DNA from 2 places in the Rhizobium sp. RSm-3 genome. Region 1 is predicted to be linked to the other one. Evidence: predicted binding sites of a transcription regulator. Region 1 holds the regulator's gene; the other holds the start of a gene.
The links. Region 1 encodes PhoB, which activates phosphate uptake and scavenging genes when phosphate is short. Its sites were predicted from a motif close to TGTCATNNANCTGTCAT; they were not measured.

Region 1 (8,111 bases):
GCACACTTCCGGGCGACATGCATTAAACGTGCTCAACCGAGCCTACTCAGCCGGCTGAAGTTCGACCGGCTCGAAGCGGTAGGTGGTCGAGCAGAATTCGCAGGTGACGGCGATCTCGCCGTCTTCCTGGCTGGCCTCGATCTCCTCGGCGGTGAAGCCTTTCAGCACGCCCTTGATCTTGTCGCGCGAACAGCTGCAGCGGTCGAAGACCGCGCGCGGTTCGTAGACGCGAACACCGCGCTCGTGGAACAGGCGGAACAGCAGCCGCTCGGTGCCGACCTGGGGGTCGGTCAACTCGTCGGCATCTATGGTTTCGACCAGCGAGCGCGCTTCGGTCCAGGCATCGTCCTCGCCATGCGGGCGGCTGCCGGTGTCGCCGTCGCCTCCATGCAGATCGGGCTGGCGCATGCGCTCCGGCGCCTCCGGCAGGAACTGGGCGACAAGGCCGCCGGCCCGCCAGCGATGGCGCGGCTTGCCCGCCTCGTCGCGGTCGAGCAGTTCGGCCGCGGCCAGGCGCACGCGCGTCGGGATCTGCTCCGACTGGCGGAAATAGACGCCGGCGATCTCCTCCAGCGAGGTGCCGTCCAGCGCGACGATGCCCTGATAGGGCTGGCCGAACTTGCCCTGGTCGATGGTGAAGGCGAGCACGCCACGGCCGAGCAACTGCTCCGGTTCGGTTTCGCCAGCTTCAACGGCCTTGTTGAGCAGCGCCTGATCGAAACGGGCATAGGCGCGGACATTTTCCGGCGTCGAGAAATCGGCGACGAGAAGATCGACCGGGCCATCGCCCTTGGTCTGCACCGTGAACTTGCCGTCGAACTTCAGCGATGTGCCGAGCAGCACCGTCAGCACCACGACTTCGGCGAGCAGCCGGGCGACGGGGGCGGGGTAATGATGGCGCTCGAGGATCGCATCGAGCATCGGGCCGAGCTGGACGGCGCGGCCGCGCACATCCAGACCCTCCACCTGAAAGGGGACGACATGGTCATCGCCGGCGAAATCGAACTGGCCGAGGGCGGCTGCAGCTTCTGCCATGGATTCACTCCTAGTTTTCAAGCGAAAGGACAGGGTGCCCTTCGCTCGCGCGGCCGCGCGTTTTTCACACGCGGCGTCCGATTATGGTTCAGATCGCGCCCAGGCACCAAGCAAGAATCGACTTCTGCGCATGAAGACGGTTTTCCGCCTCATCGAAGACCACGGATTGCGGGCCGTCGATCACCTCGTCCGTCACTTCCTCGCCGCGATGCGCGGGCAGGCAATGCATGAACAATGCATCGCTGCCGGCCTTCGCCATCAAGGCCGCGTTGACCTGGTAAGGCTGGAAGACGTTGTGACCCCGGGCCCGATGTTCCTGATTCATGGAGACCCAGGTATCGGTCACCACGCAATCGACGCCTTCGACCGCTCGGTCGGCATCATGGCAGAGCATGATTTCGGCGCCCTCATTGCGGGCCCAGTTCAGATAGTGATCCTTGGGCTCCGAACCAAGGGGTACGGCCATGTTCATGCGATAGCCGAAACGCGCAGCACCCTCGACCAGCGAATGCAGCACATTGTTGCCGTCGCCGGTCCAGGCGATGGTCTTGCCCTTGATCGGGCCGCGATGCTCTTCGAAGGTCATAATATCGGCCATGATCTGGCAGGGATGGGTATCATCCGTCAGCGCATTGATCACCGGCACGGTGGCATGTTCGGCAAGCTCCTTGAGCCTGGAATGCTCGGTGGTGCGGATCATGATCGCATCGACATAACGCGACAGCACCTTGGCGGTGTCGCCGATCGTCTCGGCGCGGCCGAGCTGCATCTCGGTGCCGGATAGAAACAGCGTTTCACCGCCGAGCTGGCGCATGCCGACATCGAAGGAGACGCGGGTGCGCGTCGACGGTTTCTCGAAGATCATCGCCAGCATCTTGCCGGCGAGCGGCTTGTCGCCCTTGCCGGCCTTGAAGGCCTGCTTGCGGGCGAGCGCATCGTTCATGATGGTTCTGAGGTCGGCTGAGGTGACGGCCGAAAGATCGAGGAAATGTTTAGGAGCCATGTTCTTACCTGTCGTGCGCCCGCAGGCACAATCCTTTCAAGCCGTCTTCTTGACCTTGGAGGCGCGGATGCTCTCGGCGGCGCGTTCGATGCGGGCAAGGCCCTCGCGGGCTTCCTCGGCGGTGACGACGAGGGGCGGGAGAAGGCGGATGACGTTGTCGCCGGCGGGCACGCCGAGCAGATGCGCGGCGCGGATCGCCTGCAGCAGTTCAGCCGAGGGAATAGCGGCCTTGACGCCGAGCAGCAGCCCCTCGCCTCGGATATCCTCGATCACATCGGGATAACGATCCTTCAGCGAGGCGAGGCCCTGGCGGAAAACGAGTGCGACGTCGCGCACCTGCTGGAGGAAGCCTTCGGCGAGGATGATGTCGAGCACGGCGCCACCGACGGCCATGGCGAGCGGATTGCCGCCATAGGTCGAGCCGTGCGTGCCGGCCTGCATGCCGGAGGCGGCCTCTGCGGTGGCCAGGCAGGCGCCGAGCGGGAAACCGCCGCCGATGCCCTTGGCGACCGCCATGATATCGGGCGTCACGCCCGACCACTCATGGGCAAAGAGCTTGCCGGTGCGGCCGACGCCGGTCTGGACCTCGTCGAGGATCAGCAGCAGGCCGTTTTCGTCGCAGATCTGGCGCAGCGCCCTCATGAATTCGGGGGTGGCGGGGCGCACACCGCCCTCGCCCTGCACCGGCTCGATGAGGATGGCCGCCGTCGCATCGGTGATGGCGGCGCGGACCGCTTCGATATCGCCGAAAGCCACCTGATCGAAACCCGGCGCCTTTGGGCCGAAACCTTCGAGATATTTCTCCTGGCCGCCGGCGGCGATGGTCGCCAGCGTGCGCCCATGGAAGGCGCCTTCGAAGGTGATGACATGGAAGCGCTCGGGATGGCCCTTGGAAAACTGGTAGCGGCGCGCCGTCTTGATCGCGCATTCAAGCGCCTCGGCGCCCGAATTGGTGAAGAACACCTTGTCAGCGAAGGTCGCGTCCGTCAGCCGCTTGGCCAGGCGCTCCTGGCCGGGGATTTCATAGATGTTGGAGAGGTGCCAGACCTTGTCGGCCTGCTCCTTCAAGGCGCCGACCACATGCGGGTTGCTGTGTCCGACCGAGGTGACGGCGACGCCGGCGCCGAAATCGAGATAACGCTCGCCGCCTTCGGTGATCAGCCATACGCCCTCGCCTCGCTCGAACCGCAGCGGGGCACGAGAATAGGTGTCATAAAGCGGCGCGGCTTCGGCCATGGCGCGGGTCTCCCGATCAGCGTTATCTAGCAACGGACTCCGGCTAAGAAAACCAGGCCCGAAAAATCAAAAATGCCGCCTTGCGGCGGCCAGCGGTACTATTTCCTTTTCGCGCTGCAATGTCAACAAAACTGCGCCCTTAGCGCATGCAGCAAGCTTGTACAGCGGTGTTTTCGACCTTCAACAGGCAATATTGCAGAAATGACACGCCGGGGCAGCAAGTTGGGGAAAACTCCGAATTCGATTCATCCGGATTCATGCGACTCTTGTCACGGAGTCAGGCTCACACTAGGTTAAAGTTCAATTACTAGACTGCATGCGGCGGAACTAGTCACCAAAATTGATCAGGCGTTTCTTGTTTCGGAGGCTTCCGGGACAACGGTGAGGGATTCTGCCATCACCAACGCGAAAGGTGGAGACAGGGCATGAACTGGACAGACGAGCGGGTCGAGAAACTCAAGAAGCTTTGGGCCGAAGGACTGAGCGCCAGCCAGATCGCGGCACAACTTGGCGGCGTCAGCAGAAACGCCGTGATCGGCAAGGTACACAGGCTGAGCCTTCCCGGCCGCGCCAAGGCCGGCGGCACCGCCGCCACGGCGCGGACGCCGAAACGCAATACATCTGCGCCGCGCGCGCCGAACTACGCCTCCCGGATCGCCACCCGCACCGTTACCCGCCAGCAGGGCGCGACGATGCTGAAGGAAGAGATCGAGATCGAAACGGTCGAGGAAATGGAATACGTGCCGAAGGGCAACGTGGTCGTGCCGATCTCGCGCCGCCTCGGCCTGACGGAACTGACCGAACGCACCTGCAAATGGCCGGTCGGCGATCCGCTGAAGGACGACTTCCACTTCTGCGGCTGCGAGTCCCCGGACAATTCGCCCTATTGCAGCTACCACCAGAAACTCGCCTACCAGCCGATCAACGAACGCCGCCGGGCAGCGGCGCGGGCAAGCTGAGCGGGTAAGGCATTATCGAGATGCAAAAACGGGCTGCAAGGCCCGTTTTTTTGTGAGTGCGTTGGGTGTGGCTGCCCCTCCGCCTGCCGGCACCTTCTCCCCGCGCGCGGGGCGAAGGGGATATGCCGCAACCTCTCGGCCCTCACCCACCTCTCGCAGAGGCACGTCCCCTCGCCCCGTTTACGGGGGTCCGAAGGACGGGTCGAGACGCGTGGCTCGACCCCGGTCGGTTAGGGTGAGGGGCGGAGCTTGCTCGACTTTGTCAGATACCCCTCAGGCTTCCATTGAATAGCCGGCGCCGCGGACGGTACGGATGACGTCTTGCATGTTGGAGAAGTTCAGCGCCTTGCGCAGGCGGCCGACATGGACGTCGACGGTGCGTTCGTCGACATAGATGTCGTGGCCCCAGACGCCGTCCAAGAGCTGCGAGCGGGAGAAGACCCGGCCGGGCGACGACATCAGGAATTCCAGCAGGCGGAATTCGGTGGGGCCGAGGCGGACTTCGCGGCTCTTGCGGTGGACGCGGTGGGTTTCGCGGTCGAGTTCGATATCGCCGCATTTCAGCACGGTCGACAGCACCTCGGGGCGGGCACGGCGCAGCATCGCCTTGACGCGGGCAACGAGCTCGGGGGTCGAGAAGGGCTTGACGACGTAATCGTCGGCTCCGGTCGACAGTCCGCGGACACGTTCGCTCTCTTCGCCGCGCGCCGTCAGCATGATGATCGGCAGGCGCTCGGTTTCCGGCCGCATGCGCAGGCGCCGGCAAAGCTCGATGCCGGAGACGCCGGGCAGCATCCAGTCGAGGATGAGAAGGTCGGGCGTGCGCTCCTGAAGCCTGATTTCGGCCTCGTCGCCACGAAGGATGGTATCGACCTCGAAGCCCTCAGCTTCGAGATTGTAGCGGAGAAGCACGCTCAGGGCTTCCTCGTCTTCAACAACTGCAACTCTCGGGATCATGCGTGTCGGTCTCCTCGCGCATGATCCTTAAACCGGGGGTGATTTAAGCAATGCATCCTGCGCAAATTCACAAAAATCGGCTGCGACCTCTTTGCGCGCCCCACATGGGCGCGCACGCAATCGTCTGGTTTAGGCGGTTATTCCGTGACCGCGCCGACGGTGTTGGCGCTGTCGTCCTTCGGACGGTCACCTTCCGGCTGGGCGCCGGTCGCCATGTAATAGATTGTCTCGGCAATGTTGGTGGCGTGGTCGCCGATGCGCTCGATGTTCTTGGCGCAGAAGAGAAGATGCGTGCAGCTGGTGATGTTGCGCGGATCTTCCATCATGTAGGTCAAGAGCTCCCGGAACAGCGAGGTGTACATCGCGTCGATCTCGTTGTCGCGCTCGCGGATCGCACTCGCCTTGTCGGCGGCGCGTGTCGTGTAGACGTCGAGCACTTCCTTGAGCTGGACGAGCGCCAGCTCGGAGAGATGCTCGAGGCCGCGGGCGAGCTTGCGGGGAACGCCGGTGCTCTGCACGGCGATGACGCGCTTGGCGGTGTTCTTGCCGAGGTCGCCGACGCGTTCGAGATCGGCGGCGATGCGGATCGAACCCATGATTTCGCGCAGGTCGGCGGCCATCGGCTGACGGCGGGCGATGGTGACGATCGCCTTGTCGCCGATTTCGCGCTCGGCGTGATCGAGGATCACGTCGTCGGAGATGACCTTCTGGGCGAGCGCCGTATCGCCGTTGACCAGCGCCCGGACGGATTCGGCGACCATCTGCTCGGCCAGGCCGCCCATTTCGGAAATCCGCCGGGACAGGAACTTCAGATCATCATCATAGGCAGAATAAATATGTGTCGATGCCATGGGGCTTTATCCTCGAATAACGGGAAGGCTTGGTGACGCCAAAATCAGCCGAAGCGACCCATGATGTAGTCCTGGGTGCGCGGATCGTCGGGATTGGTGAACATCTTGTCGGTGTCGTTCTCCTCGACCAGATTGCCGAGGTGGAACATGGCGGTGCGCTGCGAAACGCGCGCGGCCTGCTGCATGGAGTGGGTGACGATGACGATCGTGTAGTTCTCGCGCAGTTCGTGGATCAGCTCCTCGACCTTGGCGGTGGCGATCGGGTCGAGCGCCGAGCAGGGCTCGTCCATCAGGATGACTTCAGGGCTGACGGCGACGGCGCGCGCAATGCAGAGACGCTGCTGCTGACCGCCCGACAGGCCGGTGCCGGATTCGTGCACGCGGTCCTTGACCTCGTTCCAGAGGCCGGCGCGCTGCAGGCTGGTCTCGACGATCTGGTCGAGATCGGCCTTCGACTTGGCAAGGCCATGGATGCGCGGGCCGTAGGAGACGTTTTCGTAGATCGTCTTCGGGAACGGGTTCGGCTTCTGGAAGACCATGCCGACGCGGGCGCGCAGTTCGACGACGTCGATATCGGGATCATAGATATCGTCGCCGTCCAGCGTGATCTTGCCGGCGACGCGGCAACCGTCGATCGTGTCGTTCATGCGGTTCAGGCTCCGCAGGAAGGTCGACTTGCCGCAGCCGGACGGGCCGATCAGCGCGGTTACGGTGTTTTCGCGGATGTTCAGGTTCACATCGAAAAGCGCCCGCTTCTCGCCGTAGTAAACCGAGACATCCTGGCCGATCATCTTATACGGGACGTTGCTCATCTTCTGATCCAGCGCCTTTTCAACTGCAGCTTCCGTCAACATGTTCATGATCTGTAACTCCGTTTACCAGCGGCGCTCGAAGCGACGACGCAAGAGGATGGCGCCCATGTTCATGACGATCAGGAACAGGAGCAGGACGATGATGGCACCCGAAGTACGCTCGACGAAGGCCCGTTCGGCCTCGTTGGCCCACATATAGACCTGCACCGGCAGGGCCGTCGAGGGATCGAGCGGTGTCGTCGGCGCGTTGGCGACGAAGGCGACCATGCCGATCAGGAGCAGCGGCGCGGTTTCGCCGAGCGCGTGCGCCAGGCCGATGATCGTGCCGGTCAAGATGCCGGGCATGGCGAGCGGCAGAACATGGTGGAACACCATCTGCATCTTCGAAGCGCCGAGGCCAAGCGCTGCGGCGCGGATCGACGGCGGCACAGCGCGGAGCGCCGCACGGGTGGCGATGATGATCGTCGGCAGGGTCATCAGCGTCAGCACCAGGCCGCCGACCAGCGAAGCCGAACGCGGCATGCCGACGAAGTTGATGAAGACGGATAGGCCGAGCAGACCGTAGACGATCGAAGGGACGGCGGCGAGGTTGTTGATATTGACCTCGATCAGGTCGGTCAGCCGGTTCTTCGGGGCAAACTCCTCGAGATAGATCGAGGCGGCAACGCCGATCGGCAGAGCGAGCGCCAGCACGATCAGCATCAGGTAGAGCGAGCCGATGAGGGCGACGCCAAGGCCTGCAGCCTCAGGACGGCTGGAATTGCCGTTGACGAAGAGGCCGGTGTTGAACTGCTTGTGCAGAGCGCCGCTCGCCTTCAGCTCGTTCATCCAGCCAACCTGCTTGTCGTTGACCTTGCGGTTCTTCTCATCGACCGAAAGGTCGATCTGGCCCTTGTTGGCGCTGTCGACATTGGCGTCGGCGAGCACGGTGACATTGACCGTCTTGCCGATGATCGTCGGGTCGGCGACGACCATGTCGCGCAGCTGGATCGGCGCGCCCTTGGAGAGCATGGCGGCTGCATCGCGCACGTCAGGCTTGCTCGAGGCGTTGATATTCAGCTGCTTGACGATCGCGTCGCGCAGCAGAACCGGATAATTGGCGGCAATCAGCACCGAAGGGTCGGTCGCACGCTTATTGCTGGGGTCGATCGTCTTCTCGGCAAATTCGATCGGCAGGGTGATCGCCGTCTGCTGGAAGGCGGTGTAGCCTTTGCCGATCACCGTCCACAGCAGGATGAACAGGAAGACGAGACCGAAG
Region 2 (8,111 bases), on a different contig from region 1:
GAGACGATCTTCGGCATCAAAAACATCGGGGCCTACGAGTCGGTACAACACTGAAGGAAAGCAAAAATGGCTGTTTTCACGGATCTGTCGGAGGCAGATTGCGGCCGGATCGCGACGACCTATCGCCTGGGCAATCTTACATCGGTTATCGGCATTGCCGATGGCGACGCCGAAACGACTTACCTTTTCCGCTCCGGGCGGGGTGAGTTCATCGTCACCCTATTCGAAAACGGGGCCGACCCCTTCGACCTCGAACTTGCCTTCCGCACGATGGAAACGCTCTCTGGCGCCGGCATTCCCTGTCCGGCAACCTTCCGCACTGATGCCGGTGCGGCGACGATTACCGTGTCGGACAAGCTTGTCGCGGTTGTCGGTTTTATGCCAGGCTCTCGACTGAGCGAAGTCACTCCCGCCAAATGCCGTGCGCTTGGGACCTGTGTCGCGCGAATCCACCAGGCGCTGGGGCGGCCGGCGAAACGAGCGTCACTTGGGCTGCCGAAAGGTCCCGTGCACGGCGCACTCAATCGCGACAACGTCTTCTTCGTCGACGAGATGGTGAGCGGCGTCATCAATTTCCGCTTGCGCCATGATGATGTTCTGATCGCCGAACTCGCTGCCGTTATATTGCATTGGGCTGTGACCGCAAGCGGCACTCTTGAGAGGACGCTGGTCAGCGCATTGCTCGCTGGCTACGAAGACATCAGGTTCCTCAGCGAAGCGGAGTGGCGGGCCGTGCCGGCTTTCGTCATGGCAGCGGCCGCCACCGTGTTTGCGCAGGATGGCAGGCTAACCGATCTCGAATCCGCCACACAGCGGGTCTTCCTCTCCGCCAAGGACTGCATTGAGGAAATACGGCCATGAAGCGTATCCTCGACCGATCCGACGAACGCATTCTAACCGAGCTAACCCGCAATGGCCGGATTCCCCACGCGGAACTGGCCGAAAAGGTCCACCTGTCGCGCAACGCCGTTCGCCAACGCATCGAGCGATTGGAACGCGACGGCCTGATTCAGGGCTATACGATTGTCGTGGGTGAGGGAAAAACGCGGGCCGCAGCCATCACAGCGATGATCTTCGTGTATCGCCACGACCGCATGCGCGGCGGCGACGTCATCCAGACGCTCAAAGGGATACCGGAGGTCATTTCCTGCGACGTTATGAGCGGTGAATTCGACCTGGTCGTGCGGGTTGAAGCAAGCGCGGCAGACCGTATCCGCGAAATCTGGCAGGAGGTTTCGGCGCTGCAAGGGGTGCGCGACACGCTGACGGCATTTGCCCTGTCTTCGATGATCAAGCGTTGACCGAAATGGCAGGCAGATCAACGGCATAAGCACTTTGATATATGCGTTGTGCCGTGGCGCTCGCAAAAGCGCCAGCCGCAATGCCGCTGGCATCGGGCTGGCGCAATTCTGGTGTAAAATCACCGGTTCTTGCTGATTTTAGGCGGAATGGATGGATTTACCTTTTCTTTCGCAAGATGATCGACCGGCGACCCTTGGGAAGATCAGTGGACGGATGACTTGAGACGCATAATCTCGTCCTTGATGCGCAGCTTGCGGCGCTTGCATTCGGCAATTTCCGTATCGGAGATGGAGGGAGCTGTTCTGAGCGCGTGCAGCTCCTCCTCGAGAGCGACATGCTTTTTCTGGAGTGATTCAAGATGAGCTTGAACTGTCATTTGACCCTTCCTTCCTCTTACCCTCCCCGGCCAACATCGTCGGGGATCAAGGTGTCAACGCGGCGGACTGTGACATATTTTTGAAGGCTTGTCGAAGGCCAAAAGATGAAGACCGGATGGCAATTTCATGATCAAGACTAACTAGCCGTTACCTGTATTTGGTGATAGGAGCTTGCGGAAATCATCGGCAGGTCGGACAAGGTCCGAGGACGATAACGGGGAATGCATATGGCCGATCAGGAACAGGCGGAAATCAGGCTCACCGTGGCGCGGCTGCGCCAGGAGCACGAGGATTTCGACGCCGCGATCAACGCCATGATCCAGATCGGATGCGATGCTCTGCGGATCCAGCGCATGAAGAAGAAGAAGCTCGTCATCAAGGACAGGCTTTCGAAGCTGGAAGATCAGATCATCCCTGACATCATCGCCTGAGGGGGATAACAATGACGACAGACAGACCCTCCGTCGCCATCATCATGGGCAGCCAGTCCGACTGGGAGACCATGAAGAACGCCGCCGACACGCTGGAGGCGCTGGAAATCCCTTATGACGCGCGCATCATTTCGGCGCACCGCACGCCCGACCGCATGGCGAATTTCGCCAAGGGCGCGCGCGCCGAGGGCTTCAAGGTCATCATCGCCGGCGCCGGCGGCGCCGCCCACCTGCCGGGCATGACGGCATCGATGACGCCGCTGCCGGTCTTCGGCGTGCCGGTCCAGTCGAAAACCATGTCCGGCCAGGACAGTCTTCTGTCGATCGTGCAGATGCCGGCCGGCATTCCTGTCGGGACGCTCGCCATCGGCAAGGCCGGCGCGGTCAACGCCGCACTGCTCGCCGCCGCCGTGCTTGCCCTTTCCGACGAAGAGATCGCCGACCGGCTCGATGAATGGCGCGAACGTCAGAGTGCCGCCATCGCCGAATACCCGATGGACGACCAATGACTGTAGGAACGATCGGTATTATCGGCGGCGGCCAGCTCGGCCGCATGCTGGCTATCGCTGCCGCCAGGCTGAATTTTCGCACGGTCATTCTCGAGCCGCAGGCGGACTGCCCGGCCGCCCAGCTCGCCAACCGGCAGATTACCGCCGCCTATGACGATCCGGCGGCATTGGCCGAACTAGCGGATCTCTGCGATGTCGTCACCTATGAATTCGAGAACGTGCCGGTCGCAGCCGCTGAGACGCTCTCGGCAAGCCTATCCGTCTATCCGCCACCGAAGGCGCTGGAAGCCGCCCAGGACCGCCTCGTCGAAAAGCGTTTTCTCAATGGCTGCGGCATAACAACCGCCCGCTTCCACGCGATCGACAGCCAGGCCGATCTCGAAATGGCGCTTGACGATTTCGGCGGCCAGGGCGTGCTGAAGACCCGCCGTCTCGGCTATGACGGCAAGGGCCAGAAGGTTTTCCGCTCGGTGGCCGACAGCGCTGATGGCGCCTATGCCGCGCTCGGCGCCGTGCCGCTGATCCTCGAAAGTTTCGTCGCCTTCGAGCGCGAGGTCTCAATCATCGCCGCCCGCGCCACCGATGGCACGGTCGTCTGCTTCGATCCCGCCGAAAATGTCCATCGCAGCGGCATCCTCCACACCTCGACGGTTCCGGCTACGATCTCGCCGGCGACGGCGGACGCCGCGCGCCGGTCGGCCGAAACGATCCTCGCAGCATTGAATTATGTCGGCGTTATCGGCATCGAATTCTTCGTGCTTGCCGATGGCAGCCTGATTGCCAACGAGATGGCGCCGCGCGTCCACAATTCCGGCCACTGGACCGAGGCCGCCTGCGTCGTCAGCCAGTTCGAACAGCATATCCGTGCCGTCGCCGGCCTGCCTTTGGGAGACGCCGGACGCCATTCCGACTGTGTCCTGCAGAACCTGATCGGCGACGATATCCTGGCCGTTCCCGACTGGCTGCAGCGCCCCGATACGCTGGTTCATCTCTATGGCAAGACCGAATGGCGCCCCGGCCGCAAGATGGGCCATGTCACCACCTTGACGCCGAAATCGCCGGTTTCGGCCTGAGAAAACACCTTTGCGCCTTGGGAAAAACACCGTCATGCGGTTGACACGGAAAAGGTGACGCGGTATCTGCTCCCCACCTAAACAGCGCGCCCGACGGCGCGCTTTTGATTGTTAAAAGATACGGGCGAATGTGAATTCCCCATAGAGATCGCGGATCAGAAAAATGAAGATCAAGAATTCGCTCAAGTCGCTCAAGGCTCGTCACCGTGACAACCGTCTGGTTCGCCGCAAGGGCCGCATCTACATCATCAACAAGCTGAACCCGCGCTACAAGGCTCGTCAGGGCTGATTTCGTGCGTCCGGATCGCTTGCCCGCGTGAGCTTGCTCCGGCGGATATCCGGTGGGTCACTGCGGTGATCACGTCAAATTTGTTTGATCTTCGGCGTTGGCGGGCTAATATGTCCGCCATGCGCTTTTTTGCTTTGACGTCAGCGGCGCTGCCGCTCGCCCTCACCCTCCTCACGTCCACCTTTCCGGCCATTGCGGCGGAAAAGGACGTTATCGTCGAGCAGGCGGATGTCAATTCTTCGCCGAAACAGCACCTCGACCAGCTCTTCAGTCAGCTGAAACGCGAGCGCGAACCCGACAAAGCCAGCGGTATCGCCAATGAGATCCGCATGGAATGGAACGATTCCGGCAGCGCCACCATCAATCTGCTGATGCAATGGGCCGACAAGGCGATCGAGGAAAAGCGCAATCCCGCCGCCCTCGATTTCCTTGACGAGGCGATCGCGCTGAAACCCGATTATGCCGAAAGCTGGAACCGCCGCGCGACGCTGAATTTCGTCATGGGCAATTATCGCAAGTCGATGTCCGACATCGAACGTGTGCTCGATCTCGAGCCGCGCCATTTCGGCGCGCTCTCCGGCCTGGCGGCGATCCTCAGCAATTCCGGCAACGACCAGCTGACCTTGAAGGCCTGGGAGCGTTTTCTTGATATCTATCCCGCTGAACGCACCGCGCAGGAACAGGCCAACACGCTTGCGGAAAAACTTGCCGGCAATCGCACGTGATCCTCGAGGCGTGATCTTGATCTCCGGCCAAGCCGCGCAATTTAGAACCGTAGACGGGAAAAGACGCAGCGCGTCCGCTCTCGGCAAAACAGCCGCAACTATCGCCCGTTAAAATCATGCTTGCAGAAGTTTCCGCTCTTCTCGCCCCGCTCGCCGCCGCCATCGGTTACTCCTCCTACAAGGCGCGGCAATTCGAACAGACCTATCCGAATATCGGCGAAATGACGGATGTCGGCGGTTATCGCATGAATGCCGTCCATATCGAGCGTCCCGAAAACGCCGATCTGCCGGCGCTCGTCTTCATTCACGGCGCCAGCGGCAATCTTCTCGACCAGGTCGTCGCCTTTCGCGCCGCACTCGAAGGCCGGGCGGAAATGCTCTTCGTCGATCGTCCCGGTCACGGTTATTCCGAACGCGGCGGTCCCGATAACGCTGTGCCCTCCGGTCAGGCGGATGCAATCGCCAAGCTGATGGAAAAACGCGGCATCGAAAAGGCGGTTATCGTCGGCCATTCCTTCGGCGGCGCGGTCACCGCCGCCTTCGGCCTGCGCCATCCCGATAAGACGGCGGGCCTGCTCTTCCTGGCACCCGCCACCCACCCCTGGCCGGGCGGCATCGACTGGTATTACCACGTGGCAACCGTACCGGTCCTCGGCTGGCTCTTCAACCACGCGATCGTCGTGCCGCTTGGGCTGAGCCGGCTGGAGCGCGGCACGCTGAACGTCTTCCGCCCCAATCCGCGCCCGGCCGATTACATTAAAAAGACCGGTCCGTCGCTGGTGCTGCGACCCGACGCGTTCCACAACAACGCGGCCGATTTCAAAAAACTGCTTGCCTATGTGAAACAACAGTCGCCGCTCTATGCGCAGATCACTGCGCCGACTGTCATCATAACGGGCGACAGCGACGCGATCGTCTGGGAGCACCTGCATTCACGCGGCCTGGCCCGCGATATAACAGGCTCTGAGCTCATCACCGTTCGCGGCGTCGGCCACAAGCCGGATTATCTCGCAACCGATGTCGCCATCGCCGCCATCGAGAAGATCGCCGGCAAGCCGCGGGACCTGCAAGCAATCGCCCGCCGGGCCGAGGAGAGACTCGCCGCCGCCTCCCCCGATCGGACGGTGGCGACGGCGGCGTCGTTGGGGTCAGGCGCCCTGCACGGCGCATGACTCCTCCGGCTTTGGAACTCGTCACATAAAACCAATCCCTTGCATTGCCTGAGGCTGCCGCAGCCCCATATGCTTTCCATCATTGTCCATAGGAGGGGAAATCATGGGCCGCCTGCATATCGGGACAATCTCCGTCATAGCGGCACTGTCGCTGAGCCTGACGTCGGCCTTTGCGGCCTCGCCCGCGCCTGTCGAGGCAGAGCACGGCATGGTCGTCACCGCCCAGCATCTGGCGACCGATGTCGGCGTCGAGGTGCTGAAGAGCGGCGGCAATGCTGTCGATGCAGCCGTTGCCGTGGGTTATGCGCTGGCGGTCGTCTATCCCTCGGCCGGCAATCTCGGCGGCGGCGGCTTCATGACCATTCGCCTGAAGGACGGCACCAAGACCTTTCTCGATTTCCGCGAACGCGCCCCGCTTGCCGCGACGAAAACCATGTATCTCGATGCCAAGGGCGATATCGTGCCGCGCGCCAGTCTGGACGGTTATCTCGCCGTCGGCGTACCCGGCTCGGTTATGGGCTTCGAAACCGCACGCGAGAAATATGGGACAAAGCCGCGCCAGGATCTGATCGCGCCGGCGCTCCGCTTCGCCAGGGAAGGCTACACGCTGGAACAGGGCGATGCCGCAAGCTTCGCCGGCAGTGCCAAGCGCCTTGCCAAAGACGAGGCGGCGGCGAAGATCTTTCTGAAACCCGATGGCAAACCTTATGCATCGGGCGAAAAGCTTCAGCAGCCCGATCTTGCCGCGGTCCTGGCAGCCATATCGGAAAAAGGTCCTGATGCCTTCTACAAGGCTGCGCCCGCCGAGGAGATCGTCAAGGCAAGCCAGGCCAAGGGCGGCATCCTCGCCAAGCAAGATTTCGAGCAATACGCCGTGCGCGAGTTGAAGCCGGTCGAGTGCAATTATCGCGGCTACGACATCATCTCCTCGCCCCCGCCCTCCTCCGGCGGCGTCATCATCTGCGAGATCCTCAACGTTCTCGAAGCCTATCCGCTTTCCTACCTGGGTTACGGGTCAGCCGACACCGTGCATGTGATGGTCGAGGCCATGCGCTACGCCTATGTCGACCGCAATACTGCGCTCGGCGATCCCGATTTCGTCGAGAACCCGGTCGCAAAGCTCACCGACAAGGCCTATGCCAAGGAGATCGTCGCCAAGATCGATCCCTACAAGGCCGGCATTTCGGCGAACCTGAAGCCGCTCGGCGGCAAGGAAAGCACCGAGACGACGCATTATTCGATCATCGACGACGAGGGCAATGCCGTTGCCGTCACCTATACGCTGAACGGCTCCTTCGGCGCTGCCGTCGTGGCCCCTGGCACCGGCGTGCTGCTCAATAACGAGATGGACGACTTCACCTCCAAACCCGGCGTGCCGAACCTCTATGGCCTCGTGCAGGGCGAAGCCAATGCCATCGCACCGAAGAAGACGCCGCTCTCCTCGATGAGCCCGACGATCGTCACCAAGGACGGCAAGCCCTTCATGGTGATCGGCAGCCCCGGCGGCTCGCGCATCATCACCATCACGCTGGAAGCGATCCTCAACGTCGTCGATTTCGGCATGGATATCAGCCAGGCGGTGAACGCGCCGCGGATCCATCATCAATGGCAACCCGACAAGATCTATCTCGAACCCTATGCAATTTCGCCCGATACGGAAAAGACCCTCGCCGCCATGGGCTACAGCTTCGATGGCGGCAATGACGCGCCGCTCTGGGGCCAAGCCGCCGGCATCCTCGTCGGCGGCAAAAGTCTCGCCGCCATCGAAAAGGGCGGCGGTGCCCGGTATAATGGCGCCATGGACAGCCGCGCAGCGGAAGGCTCGGCAAGCGGCTACTGACGGCCGGCGGAGCGTGGGCGGCAATCGCAGCCTCCATTCATGTCACGGTGACAAAGTCGCCGTTCACAATCGGCTTGCCGCACCCTAAGCATGAGCGAACCCGCAAGCAGGACGATTCCCGAATGGTCAGCATCGAAATGATTGTCGCCGCCCGCGCCCGTCTGCGCGGTCACGTCAGGCGCACGCCGCTTCTCTCCTCTCCCTTCCTCAACGAGATCGCCGGCAGGCGCCTTTTCGTGAAGGCCGAATGCCTGCAGCATTCCGGCTCGTTCAAGTTTCGCGGCGGCTGGTCAGCCGTCTCCGGCCTCGATCCGGCGGTACGCTCGAAGGGTGTCATCGCCTTCTCCTCCGGCAACCATGCCCAGGGTGTCGCGCTTGCCGCCAAGCTGCACA

Region 2: the regulator PhoB is predicted to act here: its motif matches at 1,784-1,800, upstream of BBJ66_RS26015 (YdcH family protein).

The regions. Positions count from the first base shown of each region.
Region 1 covers NZ_MAWZ01000001.1:553,912-562,022, reverse strand. The annotation lists gene BBJ66_RS02750 (Hsp33 family molecular chaperone) at 43-1,035, opposite strand; gene argF (ornithine carbamoyltransferase) at 1,124-2,038, opposite strand; gene BBJ66_RS02740 (aspartate aminotransferase family protein) at 2,075-3,274, opposite strand; gene BBJ66_RS02735 (GcrA family cell cycle regulator) at 3,700-4,233, shown strand; gene phoB (phosphate regulon transcriptional regulator PhoB) at 4,507-5,190, opposite strand; gene phoU (phosphate signaling complex protein PhoU) at 5,328-6,041, opposite strand; gene pstB (phosphate ABC transporter ATP-binding protein PstB) at 6,086-6,901, opposite strand; gene pstA (phosphate ABC transporter permease PstA) at 6,917-8,111, opposite strand, start outside.
Region 2 covers NZ_MAWZ01000046.1:140,429-148,539, forward strand. The annotation lists partial or broken gene BBJ66_RS26000 (lyase family protein) at 1-54, shown strand, start outside; gene BBJ66_RS26005 (phosphotransferase) at 67-861, shown strand; gene BBJ66_RS26010 (Lrp/AsnC family transcriptional regulator) at 858-1,301, shown strand; gene BBJ66_RS26015 (YdcH family protein) at 1,505-1,678, opposite strand; gene BBJ66_RS26020 (YdcH family protein) at 1,907-2,110, shown strand; gene purE (5-(carboxyamino)imidazole ribonucleotide mutase) at 2,122-2,619, shown strand; gene BBJ66_RS26030 (5-(carboxyamino)imidazole ribonucleotide synthase) at 2,616-3,692, shown strand; gene ykgO (type B 50S ribosomal protein L36) at 3,856-3,981, shown strand; gene BBJ66_RS26040 (hypothetical protein) at 4,092-4,706, shown strand; gene BBJ66_RS26045 (alpha/beta hydrolase) at 4,823-5,878, shown strand; gene ggt (gamma-glutamyltransferase) at 5,982-7,718, shown strand; gene BBJ66_RS26055 (threonine ammonia-lyase) at 7,841-8,111, shown strand, end outside.